2 regions of the Carnobacterium sp. AT7 genome follow, and region 1 is predicted to be linked to the other one. Evidence: predicted binding sites of a transcription regulator. Region 1 holds the regulator's gene; the other holds the start of a gene.
What was found. Region 1 encodes LexA, which represses DNA repair genes until DNA is damaged. Its sites were predicted from a motif close to CNAACANNTGTTNG; they were not measured.
Positions count from the first base shown of each region.

Region 1 (5,207 bases):
CCGCCATATACTCTAGAACCGCCATGCAAGGCAATTCCATTCATAGCAGCTGTCATACCAAATTCACGAACACCAAACCAGATGTTTCTGCCATCATATTGACCAGCTTGGAAATCTTTTACATCTGCGATCATCGTGTTATTAGATGAAGATAAGTCAGCAGAACCGCCCCAGAAATATGGAACTTTTTTTGCAATCGCATTTAGAGCTTGGCTACCGGTTACACGAGAAGCTAATGCATCATCTTCAACATTATAAGTTGGCAATTCAGCATCCCAATCTGTTGGCAATTCATTGCTTAATGCCATTTCAAACTGTTTAGCTAGTTCTGGATATTCAGTGCGGTATGCTTCAAATGCAGCTTTCCACTCTTCTTCAGCTTTTGCTCCTTTATCTACCATAGTTTCTTTAAAACGTTCTGCTACTTCGGTAGGAACAAAGAAATCTTCGCCTTCCCATCCATAAGCTTTTTTAGCAGCTTCAATTCCTTCTGCTCCAAGTGGTGCACCATGAACTTTGTGTGTTCCGGCATTAGGAGCTCCAAAACCAATAATTGTTTTAACTTCAATCAAAGTAGGTTTTTTCGTTTCAGCTTTTGCAGCTTCAATTGCTGCGTTGATTTCTTCTAAATCATTGCCATCTTTTACAAGAATATGTTGCCAACCGTAAGCTTCAAAACGTTGTCCAACATTTTCAGTGAACGCTTTTGAAGTTGGTCCATCTAAAGAGATATCATTTGAATCATAAAGAACTACTAATTTTCCAAGTTCTAAATGAGCAGCTAAACTTGCTGCTTCAGCTGAAACACCTTCCATTAAATCGCCATCTCCACATAAAGCATACGTGAAATGATCAACAATTGTGTGGCTCTCTTTATTATAAGTAGCAGCTAAATGAGCTTCTGCCATAGCCATACCTACACCATTTGCAATACCTTGTCCTAGAGGACCAGTAGTTGCTTCTACTCCATCAGTATGGTTAACCTCTGGATGTCCAGGTGTTTTACTATCCCATTGACGGAATTGTTTTAAATCATCGATTTTAACGTCATATCCAGCTAAATGTAACAAGCTGTATAATAACATTGAACCATGTCCAGCTGATAAGACAAAACGGTCACGGTCAAACCATTTTGAGTTTTTTGGATTTACTTTTAATTGTTTAGTCCACAATGCGTAAGCCATTGGAGCAGCCCCCATAGGTAAGCCTGGGTGTCCGGAATTGGCTTTTTGTATACCATCCATACTTAGTGTTCTAATTGTATTTACTGCTAACTGGTCTGTGTTATCAAACAAAAAAATCATCCTTTCGATTTGAACTCTCTATTAGTACTCTATTAGTTTACTATTATTCCGCTTTAAGTGCAACGCTTTCACGAACAGAATGTTCATAAATGGGAGAATCTAATGCTTATCCCATTTATGAACAAACCTTTTTATCTGCCATGAAGGCCTTTCTCTTTTTGGATGTCTTTCAATTTATCAGGCGTAACATCCGTACCTTCTTCATCTACTATTTTAACACCTTCAATTGTTTTTCTCATTCCACCTCGGAATGCTTCAATATAAGCGTCTCTTAATTTTTTTTGTTCTACTTGTTCTTGTATGGTCAATCCTTTGGTCTTTGCTTTATTCGCTAAAACGTTTATTCTTTCCATCTGCTCTTTTGGTAACATTTAATCACTCCAGCATTTTTTTTATTTCTGGTTCAACTATAACAAACTTCTTTGATAAAATCACTCTTTTATCCTCTTTATCTACGAACGTTTGTTTGATTTGTTGTGCTATATATGGTAATCTTAGAATGATAAAAAAAGAAACGAGGTGTTTATATCTATTATGAGTAAAAATCCGGAATCAAGACAAGTTGAAGTTTTGCAATATATATACAATCAAGTTAAATTGAAGGGTTATCCTCCAACTGTTAGAGAAATTGGAACAGCCGTTTCTTTATCTTCTACATCAACAGTACATGGACATCTTTCCCGCTTAGAAAAAAATGGATATATCCAACGGGATCCTAGTAAACCACGTGCCATTGAATTAACAGCTTTAGGATTAACAAAATTAGGGATTGCATTAGACAAAATTCCTTTATTAGGAACCGTTACAGCTGGAGAGCCTATCTTAGCAGTAGAAGAAGCTACCGATTATTTCCCTCTTCCTCCAAATTTACAATTTGAAAATGAATCGTTATTCATGTTGACTATTCGCGGAGAAAGCATGATTAATGCTGGTATTTTTGATGGTGATGAAGTTATTATTCGCAAACAAGGAACCGCTAATAATGGCGACATTGTCATTGCTATGACTGTTGATGATGAGGCAACGTGTAAAAGATTTTATAAAGAAGAAGATCATTATCGATTACAACCTGAAAATGATACAATGAGTCCTATCCTACTTAATGAATTAACTATTTTAGGTAAAGTTATTGGCTTATACCGTAGCCATATCCAATAATATAAAAAAAACGAATGAATAGTTTCCTATTCATTCGTTTTTTTAGGCTATATCGCGGTACCTATTTTAGTACGTTTTTTACAGGAGCAAATGTTTTTCTATGAATTGGACATGCTCCTTGTTTTTCTAATCCTTCTAAATGTACTTTAGTTCCATAACCAGCATTTTTAGCAAAACCATAGCCTGGATATAAATCATCATAATCAGCCATCATTCTATCTCTTGTTACTTTAGCAATAATACTTGCCGCAGCAATAGATATACTTTTGGCGTCCCCTTTGATGAAACTTTCTTGCGGTATACTAACTGGTAAATGCATAGCATCAATCAATAATTGTTCTGGTTGTACAGGCAATTGTTGTATGGCTTCAATCATGGCTAATTTAGTTGCTTCGTAAATATTTACTTTATCGATTATATGATGATCTTTTACACCAATTCCAATAGCTACTGCTGCTTCTTGGATCTGTTCAAATAATGCTTCTCGTTTTGCACTAGACAATTGCTTAGAATCATTTATACCTAACACATCAAAATCTTTCGGTAATACCACTGCAGCAGCCACAACAGGTCCAGCTAGTGGTCCTCTTCCTACTTCATCGATTCCAGCGATGTATTGCGTACCTTGTTCCCAAAAATAACGTTCAATTTGAAGCATTTCTTCTTGTTTATCAAGAATAGATTGCTGTTTCTTCAACTTATTTTCCCATGCTTTGTATGCACTCGCAGCCCCTTTACGGGAATCATTCCTAATTGCTGATAGTCGCTCATCGGTTGAATCGGAAATGGTTGACAATAATTCTTTGATTGCTGCAATACTTAAAGGCTTTTCCACACGCGTTCCTCTATTCTTTAGGTAAAGAAACCGGAGCAATATCTAATGTAAATCGTCCTACTTTACCACTTCTTATTTCAAAAATTACCATTTCAGCTGCACGGCTATAGTCATCACGAAATCCTCTGCGCTCACTAATAAGCATGAGCATCTCTGGTATTGCTAATGTCATTTCCTCTTCACTTAAGCGGTATCGTTTTGAAATTGATTCCGGATAATTTTCTCGCATAAATTCTATTCCATACATAGCGATATCATCTAGTTGAAGTATGGTATCTTTGATTGCTCCTGTTAAAGCAAGTTTTTGTCCAATAGCTGGATCTTCAAACTTAGGCCAAAGAATACCTGGAGTATCCAGTAATTCCAATTCTTTGCCCAATTTTAACCATTGTTGAGCTTTTGTGACACCTGGTTTATTTCCTGTTTTTGCCACATTTTTCTTAATAAAACGATTGATTAAAGTAGACTTCCCAACGTTTGGAATTCCAATACTCATTGCTCTGATAGCACGTGGTTTGATTCCTTTAGCGGCTCTTCTGTCAAATTTTGGTTTCAAAATTTCTTTTGCTTTTTCCATAACTTGCTTCATGCCTTTTCCTTCTTGTGCAACAATTGGGACTGCAGCTATTCCTTGTTCATTAAAGTACTCCACCCATTTTTTTGTTTGAACAGGATCAGCTAAATCGCTTTTGTTTAAAATAATGATTCTTGGTTTTTCTCCTATTATCTCGTCTAAAATGGGATTGCGGCTTGATAAAGGCAATCTTGCATCTACGAGTTCAAATATCACATCTACTAATTTAATTTTTTCGGTTACTTGTCGTCTTGCTTTGGCCATATGCCCTGGAAACCATTGAATGGTCATGTTATTTTTTCACCTTTCTATTTACACACAAAAAAGAACAATTTTTTCATCTTCTTTTTTTACATTTCTTTTTTATTCTTCGTCTATTGAGCCAAACTCTTTAAGTGGCCAAATCCGGAAATTAGCTGTACCACTTACAGTAGTTGCATCTACGAATCCAAAAAAACGACTATCTTTTGAATTTATACGATTATCCCCCATCACAAAATAGCTGCCCTTAGGAACCGTCTCTTCACCCGTTTTAGAGGCTAATGAAAAGTCTTCGGTAAAGTTGCCTCCTGTAGCATAGGATTCAATCGAACTTTGCAAATACTCTTCTTCAACTGCTTTATCATTAATATATAAAACATCATCTTGATAACGAATAGTGTCACCCGGAAGACCGATGATTCTTTTGATATACTGTTTCTCAGGCTCATCAGGAGCAGGAAAAACAACAACATCAAAGCGGTCTATATTAGAGACTTTATTTAAAATCAAACGATCGTGATCTTCTAAAGTAGGAACCATCGATTCACCATCTACACTTACTGGAGCAAACAAAAAATGCCGAATAAGTAAAAAAATGATTAACGCTACTATACAATAAAGTAGTGTGCTTAAAATTTCACTTCCAAGACTTTTTTTTTCTTTACGTTTTTGACTCGAAGAAAGATGACGTGACTTTCTAGGTTCGAAAGATCTTTCTGTTTGATTTTGATCATCAGAAAAATTTATTTTACTCAATAGCTTCTCCCTACTTTCATTGTTTATTGAACGTTCTTCATGCGATTAAAAGGATAATAAATAAACGAAGTTTCTCCAACAATTGACTCAACTGGAATACTTCCAAAATACCGACTGTCATTACTTGATCTACGATTATCACCTAATACAAAATACTCATCTTCTGGTACTACTTGAGTTCCAGTCAATTCTTCTAAGGTGAAATCAGATGTCCAAATTCCGCCAGCGTTATTCACTAAATCATTATCTAGAAATTTTTCCTCGAATTTTTTATCATTTACATAAAGCTGATCATTTTCATATTGGATTTTTTCTCCAG
Region 1 is NZ_ABHH01000020.1:26,619-31,825, reverse strand. Features, by position in the region: gene tkt (transketolase) at 1-1,304, opposite strand, end outside; gene CAT7_RS08425 (DUF896 family protein) at 1,436-1,675, opposite strand; gene lexA (transcriptional repressor LexA) at 1,839-2,462, shown strand; gene CAT7_RS08415 (ribonuclease HII) at 2,524-3,297, opposite strand; gene ylqF (ribosome biogenesis GTPase YlqF) at 3,308-4,162, opposite strand; gene lepB (signal peptidase I) at 4,235-4,888, opposite strand; partial or broken gene lepB (signal peptidase I) at 4,912-5,207, opposite strand, start outside.

Region 2 (5,207 bases), on a different contig from region 1:
TGTGTTGTATGTTGCTTAAATGCCGTATCTATCAAAACCTGTTTGGATTGAAAATTTTTAAAAATAGTTGTTTCATTAACTTCAGCCTTTTGTGCAATCATTTTAGTTGTTGTACTTTTATAGCCTACATGTGAAACGATATCTAATGCTGCATCAATAATACGTTGTTGAGTATTCGTTAATGCTTCTGTGTTTACGTTTGCCAATTACTTTGACCTCCAAATTAAACCTACTCTTAAAACAAGTACGTGCTCACTCAATATAATAGTTTATCACACTATTTTTAGAAAACAAACTCTTTTTAGATTTCCAAGACACATAATTGGTAACCGCTTTCTTAATGTGGTATATTATAAGTGGATAGAGAGACGCTTATAGAAGTGAATTAGTCGAATTTCTTTGGTGTTTAGATTCAGAAAAAACATGTAAAATCAACATTCTGTTTTGCGTTACCTGATTCACTGTCCCATTAGTTTAATAGAAAGATTATTTTAAAATTAGTAACTGAGTACCATTTAAAGAGTTTAAAGATAATTTAAAGACAGTTTTAAAAAAGTAGTAAAGAACCTGTATGTCGTTTTTAAAAGAAGTTCAAACAAAAAAAGATTCATTTAACAATTCGCTAATTCACTCCTATCCTCTCTAAAAACCAATAGAAGTTGGCCTAAAAGCCAACTTCTATTTTTTTATTTTATTTATTTGACAAACATCGCATCTCCAAAGCTAAAGAAACGATACTTTTCATCAACGGCATGCTGATAAGCGGCCAAAACATGTTCTCTTCCTGCAAAAGCACTGACTAACATCACTAATGTTGATTTTGGTAAATGAAAGTTAGTTGAAAAAGCATCGACAACTTTAAATTTGTAGCCCGGAGAAATGAAAATATCTGTCCAGCCACTATCGGCTTTCAACTCACCATTAAATTTTGTACCAATTGTTTCTAGCGTACGAATGGAAGTTGTCCCCACTGCAACAATTTTCCCACCGTTCTTTTGAACAGCCGTTAAAGCTGCTGCAGATTCTTCTGTCAGGCGATAAAATTCTGAATGCATTTCATGATCTTCAATTGAATCAACGCTAACGGGTCTAAACGTACCCAGACCTACATGCAAGGTCAAAAATACGAGCTGTACGCCTTTTGCTTTGATTTGTTCTAATAGCTCTTGTGTGAAGTGTAACCCTGCTGTAGGAGCAGCTGCAGAGCCATTTTCTTTCGCGTACACTGTTTGATAACGTTCGCTGTCTTCCAATCTTTCTTTGATATAAGGAGGAAGTGGCATTTCACCTAAAGATTCTAACACTTCTAAGAAAATTCCTTCATAAGAGAAATCAATAATTCTTCCACCGTGGGTCAATTCTTCTTTTACTGTTGCTGTCAGTCTACCATCACCAAAAGAAATAACGTTTCCTACCGTTGCTTTTTTAGCAGGTTTAACTAGCGTTTCCCATCGGTCGTTTTCAGTATTTTTCAATAACAAGATTTCAATGTGTGCGCCTGTTTCTGTTTTTATGCCATGCAACCTTGCAGGCAATACACGTGTATCATTCATAACTAGTGCGTCACCTTCATGAAGTTCATCAAGAATGTCCGTGAAGTGTTTATCTTCAACTTTACCGGTTTCTTTATCCAAAATTAATAGTTTTGAACTTGAGCGATTTTCTAAAGGCGTTTGAGCAATCAATTCTTCTGGCAAATCAAAATCAAAATCTTTTGTTGTTAACATATCCATACTCCTAATCTGTATAAGTAATAGGGTAACCTAAATGAGTGTAGCCCAAATGAGTTACGATTCTTCCACGCGGTGTCCGTTGAAGGAAGCCAGCTTGCAGTAAAAAAGGTTCAACCATATCTTCTATTGTTTCAATTTCTTCACCAATATTAGCAGCAATAGTAGACAATCCAACCGGACCACCATTATAGTTTTCAATCATCGTTTTTAATAATTTTTGATCAACAAAGTCTAAACCTTCTTGGTCAATTCGCAACATAGCTAATGCCTCATCTGCTATTTCTTTTTTAATCACACCATTAGACTGTACTTGTGCATAATCTCTTACACGTTTTAATAAACGATTGGCGACACGAGGAGTTCCTCTAGAACGTCTGGCAATTTCAATTGCTCCTGATTCGATTATTTCAGTATTAAAGATATCTGCAGAACGCAAAACAATATCACTCAATTCTTCTACAGTATAATACTCCATATGTGACACGATACCAAACCGGTCACGTAGGGGTGCTGATAGAAGTCCCGCTCTTGTAGTTGCGCCCACAAGAGTAAATGGCGGCAAAGGAAAATGAACTGGGTGTGCTGTTGGTCCTTGCCCCACAATAATATCTACAAAATAATCTTCCATAGCCGAATACAACATCTCTTCCACTAATCTTGGCATCCGGTGAATCTCATCAATAAAAAGGACGTCTCCTGCTTCTAGTTCATTCAAAAGAGCAACTAGATCCCCTGCTTTTTCGATTGCAGGACCACTGGTAGTACGAATCGCTACATTCATTTCATTTGAAATAACCATTGCCATCGTTGTTTTCCCTAACCCAGGGGGGCCATAAAGCAAGACATGATCTAACGCTTCTTCCCGGTTCTTCGCGGCTTCTATATAAATAGCCAATTCTCTTTTTACTTTTTCTTGACCGATATATTCTGCCATATAATGCGGACGTAACGATTTTTCTAACGAAATCTCTTCTGTCGTACTGCTATCACCGGAAATTATTCGTTCTTCTGGATCCATTGTTTTTCACCACTTTTCTTTTTTACTCCCACTTATTTCTTCATGAGTAATCGTAAAGCTTCTCTTAAATAAGCATCTGTAGATTCTTTGTTTAATTTACGAATCTGTGGTTCAATTTTTTTGATTTCTTTGGCACTGTAGCCTAATGCTTCTAAGGCTTCAACCGCCTCGGTAACATGGCTATAATTAGTTGATAAAACTAATTCTTGTTGATAGTCAGTCGTACTTTCGGCTTGAGTAAGCGATAAATCAGCTAACTTCCCTTTTAAATCTAGTACAATTTGAGAAGCAGTCTTTTTACCTACTCCTGGAAACTTAGTTAAATACGCAGCATCTTCGTTTTCAATTGCTTGCACTAAACCTTGATGATCATCATTTGCTAAAATAGCTAAACCACTTTTTGGACCTATTCCTGAAACGCTAAGCAGCTTTAAGTACAATTGCTTTTCAGTGTAATCCTTGAAACCATATAATGTAATCGCATCTTCTCGAACCGCTTGATGGACATAAATCGTTGCTTCCGCGTTTAATTTGCTTGAAAATCGAAATGGATTAGCAATAAATAGTTGATACCCAATTCCGCTATTTTCAAGAACAATATACGCAGGACTAACAAACGTCACTATTCCTTTAATATATTCAAACATCTTATTTTCTCCATTCACACGTTCTATCATTTTATTAGGTATAAAAAGGCACACCTGTTCGCTATTTATTCTACCACATTTGTGCCAATAAAAGGAGAGGCTATAAAAAATCCTATACAAAAAACATAAGCACCCTCTAGACTGTTTAACCAGCTAGAGGGTGCTTATTAAATTTCACAGAATGGATTAAGCAAATAATTTGCGGTAAGTGCTATACCCTTCTTCATCTAACTTATCAACAGGCACGAATCTTAAAGCTGCAGAATTGATACAGTAACGCAATCCACCTTTGTCTTGCGGACCATCTGTAAAAACATGGCCTAAGTGAGAGTTTGACTCTGAACTTCTTACTTCAGTACGACTCATCCCAAATTTGGTATCCATTTTTTCAATAACTTCTTTTTCTTCTATCGGTTTTGTGAAAGATGGCCAACCACATCCAGCATCATATTTATCATTTGAAGAAAATAATGGTTTTCCACTTACGACATCTACAAAAATACCGTCTTTATAAAAGTCGTCGTATTCTCCTGTAAATGGACGTTCAGTAGCTTCATTTTGCGTTACTTCAAATTGAATATCTGTCAATTTAGCTTTCAATTCATTTTTATCATAGCTATTCATGAAAATCCTCCTTTTTGTTTCTATATTTAGTTTACACTTTTTAGAGCTTTGCTTCAATTTATTGAATTCGATTAACGATTTCAATGAGGATCTTGAATTCGTTTGAACATTTTCTCCATATCTTTATTGGTAAAATGAATCAATACAGGTCTGCCATGTGGGCAGTTATAAGGATTTTCTGTCTTCTTCAAGTCCCTCAGCAACGCTCTTGCTTCTGCATCATTCAGATAGTGATTTGCTTTAATTGAACCTTTGCAGCTCATCATGATTGCTGTTGCTTCTCTAAATTTAGCGACACTTACACTTCCATGATCCAATAGTAAATCAATCATTTCTCTTACAATCGTTTCTTCTTCACCTTGGTTGAACCAGACTGGATGGCTTCTTAGCAAAAAGCTATTCTGACCAAAGGGTTCTAAGAAAATACCGACCATTTCTAACGCATCATTATTCTCTTTGATTTTAATAGCATCACTGTTCGGGTAATCCAACATGATTGGCACTAATAAGTCTTGCAAATCAGTACTCACTTCACCAATTTTTTTCCGGAAGTATTCATATTTTATTCGTTCCTGAGCAGCATGCTGATCTAAAATATACAAACCTGTTTCATTTTGCGCAAACAAATAGGTCCCATGCATTTGCCCAACATATTCTAATGTTGGAAACTGCCCTATGGATTCTTTAACTTTCGCATGTTTTTTCATTAATTTATCGGCTGTTTTTAAAGGTGATTCTTGATGGTAATCCACTAATTCGCTCACCGTTTCAATAGGAACGTCACTAGCCTCTTCTTCCGGTACACCACTAATAAGTGATTCTCGCTCTTTTTCTTTCAAGAAAAAGGGCTCTACTTCATCCACATAGTTACTTTCTTTTTCAAAAGGAGTACTTTGACGATGCGAATAATAAGATTCTCTAGCTAAATGAGTACTTTCAGTTTCTTCATTTTCTTCACTTTTATTTTCTATGTTTGTTTCTTGTTGAAATTCAAAAGTTATTTGTTCATTCTGTTCTATAGGCCTGTTTATTTTCTTTTTAAATGACAAGTTTTCTAATGCATCTGGAATTAATTGTTCCTTACTTAAACAATCCTGTATAGCCAACTCAATCAGCTGCATCAGTTCTTTTTCTTTACTAATCCGAACTTCTTGTTTGGTTGGATGAACGTTTACATCCACCAAC
Region 2 is NZ_ABHH01000014.1:49,831-55,037, forward strand. Features, by position in the region: gene CAT7_RS06895 (TetR/AcrR family transcriptional regulator) at 1-206, opposite strand, end outside; gene queA (tRNA preQ1(34) S-adenosylmethionine ribosyltransferase-isomerase QueA) at 696-1,727, opposite strand; gene ruvB (Holliday junction branch migration DNA helicase RuvB) at 1,738-2,751, opposite strand; gene ruvA (Holliday junction branch migration protein RuvA) at 2,784-3,398, opposite strand; gene msrB (peptide-methionine (R)-S-oxide reductase MsrB) at 3,585-4,022, opposite strand; gene mutL (DNA mismatch repair endonuclease MutL) at 4,103-5,207, opposite strand, start outside.
Region 2: the regulator LexA is predicted to act here: its motif matches at 3,446-3,459, upstream of ruvA (Holliday junction branch migration protein RuvA).